3 regions of the Streptomyces sp. NPDC030893 genome follow, and region 1 is predicted to be linked to each of the others. Evidence: riboswitches for the same ligand, from Rfam matches in the RefSeq annotation. Region 1 holds a riboswitch; each other region holds the start of a gene.
The links. A riboswitch is a leader RNA that binds a small molecule or an ion and turns the genes downstream of it on or off. The one in region 1 is predicted to bind cobalamin.

Region 1 (4,079 bases):
CCAGAAGACGATGGGCATCATCACGCTCGCCCTGGTCGCCGGCGGCGCCCTCGCCCCCGACTCCGACCCGCCGATGTGGGTCATCGTCTCGGCCGGTGTCGCCATCGCGCTGGGCACCTACCTCGGCGGCTGGCGCATCATCCGCACCATGGGCAAGGGCCTGACCGACCTCCAGCCGCAGCAGGGCTTCGCCGCCCAGACCAGCGCCGCGACGGTCATCCTGGCCTCCTCGCACCTCGGCTTCTCCCTCTCCACCACGCACTCCGTCTCCGGTGCCGTGATGGGCGCGGGCCTCGGCCGCAAGGGCGGTGTCGTCCGCTGGTCGACCGCCACCCGCATGTTCGTCGCCTGGGGTCTGACGCTGCCCGCGGCGGCCTTCGTCGCGGCCGTCGCCGAGTGGGTCTGCGGCTTCGGCAGCTGGGGCACCGCGGTCGTGGCCGTCTTCCTGGTCGCCTCCAGCTTCGCCATCTGGAAGATCTCCCGCCGCGAGATCGTCGACCACACCAACGTCAACGACCACGAGGTCCCGGGCGAGGCGCCGTCCGGCGAGGAGCCGTCCGGCGTGGTGACGCAGGCGATGGCCGCCGTCACCCCTCCCCCGGCGGGCACCGTGACCGATGAACTCGCGGCCACGATCCCGGCCCCCAACGACCCGGCGGCGCCGGCCAAGACCGCCGTCTGACCGCGACCCGGTACGAAGGAAGAAGAGCACCATGCAGATCGACTGGGCAGCCCTCGGCTCCGTCTTCGGCGTCAGCCTCGTGGTCACCGTGGCGCTGGTGGCCCTGTTCACCCTCGGCATCACCGGACTGTCCCGCCGCGAGCGGGCAGCCGCCCAGGGCCAGTCCGCGGTCCTGGCCGTCACCGGCGCCTGGGCATGCTTCGCGGCGTGCGCGGCGGCGGTGGGCTACGGGATCTACCTGATCATGGCCTGACCCCGGCCCGGATCATGCCCTGATCCACGATCGTCACCGTCCGGCGGGCGGTGCGGGAGCCCCGGCACCCGCACCGCCCGCCGTCGTGTGCGCACCCCGCCCGCGGTTCACCCACCGGAACCCCTCTGTGGGCCTCAGCACACTTCAGCCTCGCAGGTCAACGGCAAGTTGACGGCCCTTCGGGGGCCGTGGTGGACTGCCTCAGCCAATACGGCGGCAGGAGAGGAAGCCGGTGCGATTCCGGCGCGGTCCCGCCACTGTCACCGGGTGAACACCCGGGAGCCAGGAACTCTCACCGCCGGTCTCGTCGAACCAGGGCGTGGACACCCTGAGTGAGGACATATCGCCATGCGCGGCTGCCTGTCGAGGTCGATCAGCGACACCCCACCCCGCTTCGGGGCCGGTCCCTCCGGATCCGTCACCGGCTGACCCCATGGGTGCCGATCGCGTATTCGCGTACGGCGCCGCCGCCGGCCTCCTCGGCGACCTGCTGCTCGGCGATCCCCGCCGTGGGCACCCGGTCGCCGCTTTCGGGCGGGCCGCGGCTGCCGTGGAACGAGTGCTGTGGCGCGACGACCGGGGCCGGGGTGCCGTGCACACCGCCGTGTGCGTCGGCGGCGCCGTGGCGCTGGGCGGCGTCGCCGCCCGCTGTGTGCGCTCCTCCCCCGCCGCCTCCGTCGCGCTGACGGCCGCCGCCACCTGGGCGGTCGTCGGGGGCACCTCGCTGGCCCGGGAGGCCCGCGCCGTCGGGCGGGCCCTGGAGGCCGGGGACGTCGAGGCGGCGCGGGAGCGGCTGCCGCACCTGTGCGGCCGTGACCCGCAGGCGCTGGACGCCGACGGCATCGCCCGCGCGGTGGTGGAGTCGGTCGCCGAGAACACCTCCGACGCCGTGGTGGGCGCGCTCGTGTGGGGCGCCGCCGCAGGGGTGCCGGGCCTGCTCGGGTTCCGGGCCGTCAACACCCTGGACGCGATGGTCGGCCACAAGTCCCCCCGCCACCGCCGCTACGGCTGGGCCTCCGCCCGTCTCGACGACGTGGCCGGCTGGCCGGGGGCGCGGCTGACCGCCGTACTCGCCGCGGCCGGCGGACCGGACCCGCGCGGCGCGGTACGGGCCTGGCGGGCCGACGCGCACCGCCATCCGAGCCCCAACGCCGGTCCCGTCGAGGCGTCCTTCGCGGGCGCGCTCGGGGTACGGCTCGGCGGGACGCTCTCCTACAGCGGCCGGGTCGAGCACCGGCCGGTACTCAACGGCGGCGGGCGGGCCGTCGCCGTGTCCGACATCGACCGGGCGGTACGGCTGTCGCGGCGCGTGGGCTGGCTGGCGCTCGGCGCCGGTGTGCTCGCGCGGAGCATCGTGAAGGGACGCAGGCCATGAGCGGTGGGGGGCTGCTGGTCGCCGGGACCACCTCGGACGCCGGCAAGAGCGTGGTGACCGCCGGGATCTGCCGGTGGCTGGTGCGGCAGGGCGTCAAGGTCGCGCCGTTCAAGGCGCAGAACATGTCGCTGAACTCGTTCGTCACCCGGGAGGGCGCCGAGATCGGGCGGGCGCAGGCCATGCAGGCCCAGGCCTGCCGCCTCGAGCCGACGGCGCTGATGAACCCGGTGCTGCTCAAGCCGGGCGGCGAGCGGTCCAGCCAGGTGGTGCTGCTGGGCAAGCCCGTCGGTGAGATGAGCGCGCGCGGCTACCACGGCGGGCGGCAGCAGCGGCTGCTCGGCACGGTGCTGGACTGCCTGGAGCAGCTGCGGAGCACGCACGACGCGGTGATCTGCGAGGGCGCCGGCAGCCCGGCCGAGATCAATCTGCGGCGCACGGACATCGTGAACATGGGGATCGCCCGGGCGGCCGGACTGCCCGTCCTGATCGTGGGCGACATCGACCGCGGCGGCGTCTTCGCGTCCTTCTTCGGCACCGTCGCCCTGCTGTCCCCCGAGGACCAGGACCTGGTCGCCGGGTTCCTCGTGAACAAGTTCCGGGGCGACGTGTCGCTGCTGGAGCCGGGGCTCGGCATGCTGCACGGCCTGACCGGGCGCCGGACGTACGGGGTGCTGCCGTTCCGGCACGGGCTCGGCATCGACGAGGAGGACGGACTGCGGGTGTCCCTGCGGGGAGCCGTCCGGGAGTCCGCGGTGACCGCGCCGGCCGGTGAGGACGTGCTGCGGGTCGCCGTGTGCGCGGTGCCGCTGATGTCCAACTTCACGGACGTCGACGCCCTCGCCGCCGAGCCGGGGGTCGTGGTGCGGTTCGTGGACCGGCCCGAGGAACTCACCGACGCCGACCTCGTGGTCGTCCCGGGTACGCGCGGCACCGTACGGGCGCTGGAGTGGCTGAGGGAGCGCGGGCTGGCGGACGCGCTGCGGCGGCGGGCGGCCGAGGGACGGCCCGTGCTGGGCATCTGCGGCGGCTTCCAGATCCTCGGCGAGCACATCGAGGACGAGGTCGAGAGCCGCGCCGGGCACGTGGACGGGCTCGGCGTCCTGCCCGTACGGGTGCGGTTCGCCCGCGAGAAGACTCTGACGCGGCCCGTCGGACAGGCCCTCGGGGAGCCCGTCGAGGGGTACGAGATCCATCACGGGATCGCCGAGGTCACAGCGGGCGAACCCTTCTTGGACGGCTGCCGGGTCGGCCAGACCTGGGGCACGCACTGGCACGGCTCACTGGAGTCGGACGGTTTCCGGCGGGCCTTCCTGCGCGAGGTGGCGCGGGCCTCGGGCCGCCGCTTCGTACCGGCCCCCGACACCTCGTTCGCCGCGCTGCGCGAGGAGCAGCTCGACCGGCTCGGCGACCTGATCGAACACCACGCGGACACGGACGCGCTGTGGCGGCTCATCGAGTCCGGCGCACCGCGAGACCTGCCCTTCATCGAACCGGGAGCGCCCGCATGAGCACTGTGCTGTTGTTGTCGACCGCCGACACGGACCTCCTGGCCGCCCGGGCCTCCGGCGCCGCCTACCGGATCGGCAACCCGACCCGCGTGGACGTGACGGACGAGTTGCCCGCGCTGCTCGACGGGGCGGACCTCGCCGTCGTACGGCTGCTCGGCGGCAAGCGTGCCTGGGAGGACGGGCTGGCGGCGCTGAAGGCGTCCGGCGTCCCGACGGTGCTGCTCGGCGGGGAGAGCGTGCCGGACGCGGAACTGATGGCCG
Region 2 (4,079 bases), on a different contig from region 1:
TCCTGCTGACCACGTCCGGCTCGACGGGCCTGCCGAAGATCGTGCCGCTGTCCCAGGGCGCGGTGGCCCGGTTCACCGCCTGGGCGGCGGACACCTTCCCCCTCGGTCCGGGCGCCACGGTCCTCAACTACGCGCCGCTCAACTTCGATCTGTGTCTGCTCGATGTGTGGAGCACCCTCGCGCACGGCGGGACGGTGGTGCTGGCCGACCCGGAGCGGGGCACCTCGGCGCGCTATCTGCACGACCTGGTCGCCGGCCACCGGGTCACCCTGGTCCAGGGCGTTCCCCTGCTGTTCGAGCTGCTCACCCGGGCCGCGGGCGAATCGGGCCCGCTGACCGCCCCGGAGCACCTGGTCTTCGCGGGCGAGGCGATGCCGGCCCGGGTGCTGGCGGGCCTGGCCCCGGTGTTCCCGCGGGCCCGCTGGTACAACAACTACGGCTGTACGGAGACGAACAACAGCTTCCTCCACGAGGTGGACCGCACCGGTCCGGTGACCGCGCCGCTGCCGATCGGACGGCCGCTGCCGGGTGTGCGCTGGCTGATCGCCGGGGACGACGACCGCGCCCTGACCGGACCCGGCCAGGGCGAACTGCTGGTCAGCACCCCGTTCCAGACGGCGGGTTACGTCAATGTCCCCGGCGGCGGCAGGTTCGCGCCGCACCGGGACGGGGTGCCCGGCGTGGTGTACTACCGCACCGGCGACGTCGCCCGGCGGCACGAGGACGGTTCGCTGAGCGTGCTCGGACGGACCGACTACATGGTCAAGGTGCGCGGCACCCAGGTGAGCACCCAGCACGTCGAGAGCATTCTGCTGGAGCACCCGGCGGTCGCCGAGGCGGCCGTCGTCGCGCTCCCGGACCCGGTCGCCGGCCACCGCCTGCACGCGCGCGTACGGCCGGCCGCGCCCGGCTCCGTGGGGGTGCTGGCGCTGCGCCAGTACTGTGCGGAGCGGGCGGTGCGGGCGGCGGTGCCGGGCGTGTTCGAGCTGGTGTCCGAGCCCTTGCCGAGGACGTCGACGGGGAAGATCGACCGCAACCGGATCCGGGACGCGCTGAGCACCGGGTGAGACGCGCACGAAGGGGGGCTGCCCGGCCGTGGCCGGGCAGCCCCCCTTCCCGTCGTCGCCCGCCGTCAGCGCAGCGCCGCGCGGAAGGCCTTGGCGACCGAGGTGACGCCGATGGCGAGCACGATGAGCGCCGCCCCGCCGTAGACGGACTCCTGGGACTCCCAGAGGGTCGTGGCGTCGGCCAGGAAGTCGGGGTTGAACAGCTCCTGTCGGTACAGCACCCAGGCCAGCGGCAGGGTGAACACCGCGTGGGCGAGTGCGTACCAGCCGGCCAGACGGACGGTCCAGCCCCGGCCGGCCACCCGTGCGACCCCGGCCACCGCGAGGCCGGCGAGACCGGCGAGAACCGGCCAGATCCAGCCCGACCACAGGTCCGGGTTCAGCACCTCCAGCCGCTCGCCGCCGTCCGCCCGGTACGGCTCGGCGGTGTGCTGCCAGACGATCAGCGCGAACAGCAGCACGTCCCAGGCCACGGCGGCGAGGGCCGCGACCCCGCCCCGGTCGTCCCGCGGGGCGTCGGGCAGTTCGTCCGGCGTCCAGCGCTCGCCCGTGGTGCCGCGGCGGTACCGCACCCGCTCGGTCACGGCGAACACCACGGTGATCGCCGCGACCAGTTGGGCGCCGACTCCGACCAGCGTGCCGGCGCCGACCCGGAGGGCCGCACCGAGGCCGCCGCCGTCGGCCACCTCCAGCAGCGCGAGGCCGAGGGAGAGGGCCGGCAGCACGCCGGTGACCAGGGGGACCAGCACCCGTATGTAGGCGGGATACAGGTCCGGGCCGATCAGGGACACGGGCCGGTCGGTGTACCGGGCCGCGTAGCGCACCGGGTCCCCCAGTTCGCTGAGCACCTCCCGCTCGGCCGCCTGGTGGTCGTCGCCGCCCCGCCCCTCGACGGTGTCGGCGATGGTGGCGCGGAGCTCCTGCGCCAGGTCCTCACGCTGGTCCGCCGGGAGCCGCCGGACCACCTCGTGGACATAGCGCTCGGTGAGCACCCCCGTACTCATTCGTTCTCCTTGGTGAGTCGTGAGATCGAGGCGACGAGATCCTGCCATTCCCGCACCAGGCCCTCGCGGACCCGGGATCCGTCGGGGCTGACGCGGTAGAACTTGCGCGGGCGGGACTCGTCGGTGTTCCACTCGCTCGTCAGCAGCCCCTGTTTCTCCAGGCGCCGCAGCAGTGGGTAGAGCGTGTTTCCGTCGACGGTGACCCCCGCGTCGTCGAGCGTCTCCAGGAGCGCATAGCCGTACTGCGGTTTCCGGAGCAGCGCCAGACAGGCGAGCACCACCGTCCCGCGGCGCAGTTCCTGCGCCTGGCTCAGGGTCAGTTCTTCTACGGACACGGCTCACACGATACTGTGCGCCGCACACTAATGTCACCCCCCGCTCCATGTGTGTTCCCGGGCCGACGGCCCGGACGCTAGGCGGCACGGGAGACAGCGGGGCGAACGGCGCGGGACCCTCCCCCGTCGCGCAGGTGTGCGCAGGTGTGCGCCGTCCGCGCGCCCCCGGTGACCGCTTGTCACCGGGCCGGTGGGGGCATTACTGTCGCCACGCCTTGGTGACGGGAAATCGGTGCGATACCGGTGCGGCCCTCGCCACTGTGATCGGGAAGTCCGGCTCCGGCCCTCGCGGGCAGCCACTGGGTCCCTCGGGACCCGGGAAGGCGGAGCACGGGCGGTGGTACCCGTCAGCCAGGAGACCGGCCAAGGCGCGTCAACCATCCACGAGGTGCTGGAGAGGGTCTGCTGAGCCATGCACATTGCCGAGGGTTTTCTGCCACCGGCGCACGCGGTCGCCTGGGGCGTCGCATCGGCGCCGTTCGTCGTCCACGGAGCCCGGTCGCTCATCCGTGAAGTCAGGGAACATCCCGAGAGCACACTGCTGCTCGGCGCCTCGGGAGCCTTCACCTTCGTCCTGTCCGCGCTGAAACTGCCGTCGGTCACGGGGAGTTGTTCCCACCCCACCGGCACGGGACTCGGCGCGATCCTGTTCCGGCCGCCGGTGATGGCGGTGCTGGGCACCATCACCCTGCTGTTCCAGGCGCTGCTGCTGGCCCACGGCGGGCTGACCACGCTCGGCGCCAACGTCTTCTCGATGGCGGTCGTCGGCCCGTGGGCCGGGTACGGCGTCCACCGGCTGCTGCGGCGGTCCGGAGCGCCGCTGATGGGCGCCGTGTTCTGCGGAGCGTTCGCCGCCGACCTGTCGACGTACTGCGTGACGAGCGTGCAGCTGGCGCTCGCCTTCCCCGACCCGGCCGGCGGATTCCCCGGCGCGCTGGGCACGTTCGGCTCCATCTTCGCCGTGACGCAGATCCCGCTCGCGGTGAGCGAGGGGCTGCTGACCGTGCTGGTGATGCGCATGCTGGTGCGCTCCAGCAGGGGCGAGCTGACCCGGCTCGGGGTGCTGGTGACCTCGGTGGCCGGGCGCAAGCCGGCGGAGCCGGCCGGGGCGGTGACCCGATGAGCCGCAACGCGAGGATCAACACACTGCTGCTGGCCCTCGTGGCCGCCCTCGCCGTGATCCCGCTGGTGTTCGGGCTCGGCGACCACAAGGAGGAGCCGTTCGCCGGCGCGGACGCCGAGGCGGAGACGGCGATCACCGAGATCGACCCGGACTACGAACCGTGGTTCTCCCCGCTGTACGAACCACCCTCCGGGGAGGTCGAGTCGGCGCTGTTCGCCCTCCAGGCGGCGATCGGCGCGGGCGTCCTCGCCTACTACTTCGGGCTGCGCCGCGGACGGCGGCAGGGCGAGGAGCGGGCGGTCGAGCGGACCGGGACAGCCGGGGACGCCGATGACGGGGCCGCCGCCGGACGACCGGTCTGACGGCCCGTGCTGCCGATCGACGCGGCAGCGCACAGCAGCCGCTGGCGCCGCCGTCATCCCGTGGACAAGGCCGTGCTGGGGCTCGGCCTCACCGTGCTCGCGATCGCACTGCCGCCCTGGCCGGGAGCGGCCCTGGTGCTGGTGACCGCGCTCACGGTGCTGCTCGGCCCGGCGGGGGTGCCGGCGCG
Region 3 (4,079 bases), on a different contig from region 1:
ACCAGATGCTGTGGGTGCTGCTCTCCACCCTGCTGACGATGGTCGCCTACAAGCTCTGGCAGCGTGACCAGCGCGCCCGCCGCCCGGCCTCGAAGGGCGGTGACCCTCGGTGAACGACGGCGTGAACGGCGTGGCACTCGCCGTCTTCATCTTCTTCTTCCTGCTCGTCACGGCGATGGGCTTCCTGGCCGCACGCTGGCGCAAGGCGGCCAACGAGCACACCCTCGACGAATGGGGCCTGGGCGGGCGCTCGTTCGGCACCTGGGTGACCTGGTTCCTGCTGGGCGGCGACCTGTACACCGCGTACACCTTCGTCGCCGTGCCGGCGGCCATCTACGCGGCGGGCGCGGCCGGCTTCTTCGCCGTGCCGTACACGATCCTGGTCTACCCGCTGATCTTCACCTTCCTGCCCCGCCTGTGGTCGGTGTCGCACAAGCACGGCTACGTGACGACGTCCGACTTCGTGCGCGGCCGGTTCGGCTCGAAGGGACTCTCGCTGGCCGTCGCGCTCACCGGCATCCTGGCGACGATGCCGTACATCGCGCTCCAACTGGTCGGCATCCAGGCCGTGCTGGACGTGATGGGCGTCGGCGGCGGCGAGAGCACCCACTGGTTCGTCAAGGACCTGCCGCTGCTGATCGCCTTCGGCGTGCTGGCCGCGTACACCTACTCGTCGGGGCTGCGGGCCCCCGCGCTGATCGCCTTCGTCAAGGACACCCTGATCTACCTGGTGATCGCGGTGGCGATCATCTACATCCCGGTGAAGCTGGGCGGCTTCGACGAGATCTTCGCCTCCGCGCGGGAGGCGTACAGCGAGACCAACCCGGCCACGGGAGCCCCGCGCGGTTCGCTGGTACCGGGCGAGGCGGGCCAGTGGACGTACGCCACGCTGGCGCTGGGCTCGGCGCTCGCGCTGTTCATGTACCCGCACTCGATCACGGCGACGCTGTCCTCGCGCAGCCGTGAGGTGATCCGCCGCAACACCACGATCCTGCCGCTGTACTCGCTGATGCTGGGTCTGCTCGCGCTGCTCGGTTTCATGGCGATCGCGGCCGGGGTCGAGGTCGACAACGGCCAGCTGGCGATCCCGCAGCTCTTCGAGAACATGTTCCCGGCCTGGTTCGCGGGCGTGGCCTTCGCGGCGATCGGCATCGGCGCGCTGGTGCCGGCGGCGATCATGTCGATCGCGGCGGCGAACCTGTTCACCCGCAACATCTACAAGGACTTCATCAGACCGGACGCCACCCCGGCGCAGGAGACCAAGGTCTCCAAGATCGTCTCGCTGCTGGTGAAGGTGGGCGCGCTGGCGTTCGTGCTGACCATGGACAAGACGGTCGCCATCAACTTCCAGCTGCTCGGCGGCATCTGGATCCTGCAGACCTTCCCGGCGCTGGTGGGCGGCCTGTTCACCCGCTGGTTCCACCGCTGGGCGCTGATCGGCGGCTGGGCGGTCGGCATGGTCTACGGCACGGTCGCCGCGTACGGGGTGGCCTCGCCCACGCAGAAGCACTTCGGCGGGTCCGCGAAGGAGATCCCGGGCATCGGTGAGATCGGCTACATCGGTCTCACGGCCTTCGTGCTCAATGTCGTGGTGACGGTCGTGCTGACCTTCGTCATGCGGGCCCTCAAGGCGCCCGAGGGGATCGACCGGACCGCGCCGGAGGACTACACGGCGGACGCGGGCGACCCCGGCGTCGCGGCGGAGCTCCCGCCGGCCACGGCGGGCAGCAGCCACTGACACCCCGTCGGGTGACGGGCCGCCGGGAAAAACCGGCGGCCCGTTGTCGTACCCGTCCGGCACACTCCCCTCATGGACATCGTCATCCGGCCGGCGCGGCCCGGCGAGTACGGGGAACTCGGTGAGATCACCGCGCAGGCCTATCTGCGGGACGGGCTGCTGGACTTCGGGGAGAGCGACCCGTATCTCGACCGGCTCCGGGACGTGGCGGAGCGGGCGGCCGCCGCCGAGGTGCTGGTCGCCGAGGAGAACGGGACGGTGCTGGGCGGGGTGACCTTCGTGCCGGGCGGCGGGCCGATGGGCGACATAGCCGGGCCCGGCGAGGCGGAGATACGGATGCTCGCGGTCGCCCACGCGGCCCGGGGCCGGGGCGCCGGGGAGGCCCTGGTGCGGGCCTGCGTCGACCGGGCACGGGCCACCGAGGGCTGCCGGGCGATCGTGCTGTCGACCCAGCCCACGATGCGCTCCGCCCACCGCATCTACGAGCGGCTGGGCTTCACCCGCGCACCCGAACGCGACTGGAACCCGCTGCCGGACGTGGACGACCTCATGCTCCTCGCCTACACACTGACGCTCTGACACCGACGCGACACAAGATATGGGGCTGTCGGCGGCACCCGGCACAAGATGTATGCTCGTGCTCGCTGTCGCCGCAGGGGAATCCGGTGTGAATCCGGAACTGTCCCGCAACGGTGTACCCATGCCCGCGTGTGCGTGGGCGTCAGTCCGAGGACCTGCCGACAGTGCGCCCGGCCGTCCGGTCCGGGTGCCCGACGTCCGGGCCTCGCGGAATGGGCCGGTGGACGCGACGCCCCGTGCGTTCGTGTACTGCCCCCTGCGCTCTTCGAGGCCCCGTGCCGAGCGAGGGAGAGCCCCACGTGACCATCGCGCCAGCCGATCCGGCTTCAGCGATCGACGTGACCCGGGAGAGCGAGGGCCCCGGTGCCGCGCTGCTGCGGACCCTGACCGAGCTGTCCGCCGACCTGCGGGGCGCCGACCCCGGCCGGGTCGCCGCCGCCGCGCTGCGCGGCCGGTCCGCGTCCGCCGACGAGGCGGAGCTGCGGGAGCTGGCCACCGAGGCGGCGGCCGGGCTCATCTCCGAGGACCCCGCCTACTCGCGGCTCGCCGCCCGGCTGCTGACCCTCTCCGTACGCGCCGAGGCCGCCTCGCAGGGCGTCACCTCCTTCACCGGGTCCGTCGCGACCGGGCACCGCGAGGGCCTGGTCGCCGACCGGACCGCCGCGTTCGTCCGGCTGCACGCCGGCCGGCTCGACGCGCTGATCGACCCCGGCGCCGACGACCGCTTCGGCTACTTCGGCCTGCGCACCCTGCACAGCCGCTACCTGCTGCGGCACCCGGTCACCCGCAAGGTCGTCGAGACGCCCCAGCACTTCCTGCTGCGGGTCGCCGCCGGTCTCGCCGGGGACGACAGCGCCCGCTCGGTGGACGAGGTCGCCGCGCTCTACGGGCTGATGAGCCGCCTGGACTACCTGCCCTCCTCCCCCACGCTGTTCAACTCCGGCACCCGGCACCCCCAGATGTCGTCCTGCTACCTCCTCGACTCCCCCAAGGACGAGCTGGACTCCATCTACGACCGCTACCACCAGGTCGCCCGGCTCTCCAAGCACGCCGGCGGCATCGGCCTGGCCTACTCCCGCATCCGTGCCCGGGGTTCCCTGATCCGCGGCACCAACGGCCATTCCAACGGCATCGTCCCGTTCCTGAAGACGCTGGACGCCTCGGTGGCCGCCGTGAACCAGGGCGGGCGGCGCAAGGGCGCGGCGGCGGTCTACCTGGAGACCTGGCACCTGGACGTCGAGGAGTTCCTGGAGCTGCGCGACAACACCGGTGAGGACGCCCGCCGTACGCACAATCTGAACCTCGCGCACTGGGTGCCGGACGAGTTCATGCGGCGGGTGGACGCCGACGGGCAGTGGTCGCTGTTCTCCCCGTCGGACGTGCCGGAGCTGGTCGACCTGTGGGGCGAGGAGTTCGACGCCGCCTACCGCGGGGCCGAGGCGGCGGGGCTGGCCCGCAAGACCCTTCCCGCGCGTGAGCTGTACGGCCGGATGATGCGCACCCTCGCACAGACCGGCAACGGCTGGATGACCTTCAAGGACACCGCGAACCGCACGGCCAACCAGACCGCCGAGCCGGGCCATGTCATCCACTCCTCGAACCTGTGCACGGAGATCCTGGAGGTCACCGACGACGGGGAGACCGCGGTCTGCAACCTGGGGTCGGTCAACCTCGGCGCCTTCGTGGAGCGGGGGGACATCGACTGGGAGCGCCTGGACGAGACGGTGCGTACGGCCGTGACGTTCCTCGACCGGGTCGTCGA

Region 2: another riboswitch for cobalamin. It lies ahead of ACZ434_RS10415 (energy-coupling factor ABC transporter permease); the one in region 1 lies ahead of ACZ434_RS17105 (cobalamin biosynthesis protein).
Region 3: another riboswitch for cobalamin. It lies ahead of ACZ434_RS14850 (ribonucleoside-diphosphate reductase subunit alpha); the one in region 1 lies ahead of ACZ434_RS17105 (cobalamin biosynthesis protein).

The regions. Positions count from the first base shown of each region.
Region 1 is NZ_JBVIFC010000008.1:28,795-32,873, forward strand. It holds gene ACZ434_RS17095 (inorganic phosphate transporter) at 1-682, shown strand, start outside; gene ACZ434_RS17100 (hypothetical protein) at 714-935, shown strand; cobalamin riboswitch at 1,111-1,246, shown strand; gene ACZ434_RS17105 (cobalamin biosynthesis protein) at 1,369-2,310, shown strand; gene ACZ434_RS17110 (cobyric acid synthase) at 2,307-3,818, shown strand; gene cobN (cobaltochelatase subunit CobN) at 3,815-4,079, shown strand, end outside.
Region 2 is NZ_JBVIFC010000004.1:104,804-108,882, reverse strand. It holds gene ACZ434_RS10430 (AMP-binding protein) at 1-1,067, shown strand, start outside; gene ACZ434_RS10425 (HAAS signaling domain-containing protein) at 1,133-2,071, opposite strand; gene ACZ434_RS10420 (PadR family transcriptional regulator) at 2,068-2,406, opposite strand; cobalamin riboswitch at 2,606-2,788, shown strand; gene ACZ434_RS10415 (energy-coupling factor ABC transporter permease) at 2,819-3,529, shown strand; gene ACZ434_RS10410 (energy-coupling factor ABC transporter substrate-binding protein) at 3,526-3,891, shown strand; partial or broken gene cbiQ (cobalt ECF transporter T component CbiQ) at 3,898-4,079, shown strand, end outside.
Region 3 is NZ_JBVIFC010000006.1:164,588-168,666, reverse strand. It holds gene ACZ434_RS14865 (DUF3311 domain-containing protein) at 1-113, shown strand, start outside; gene mctP (monocarboxylate uptake permease MctP) at 110-1,738, shown strand; gene ACZ434_RS14855 (GNAT family N-acetyltransferase) at 1,811-2,317, shown strand; cobalamin riboswitch at 2,332-2,494, shown strand; gene ACZ434_RS14850 (ribonucleoside-diphosphate reductase subunit alpha) at 2,617-4,079, shown strand, end outside.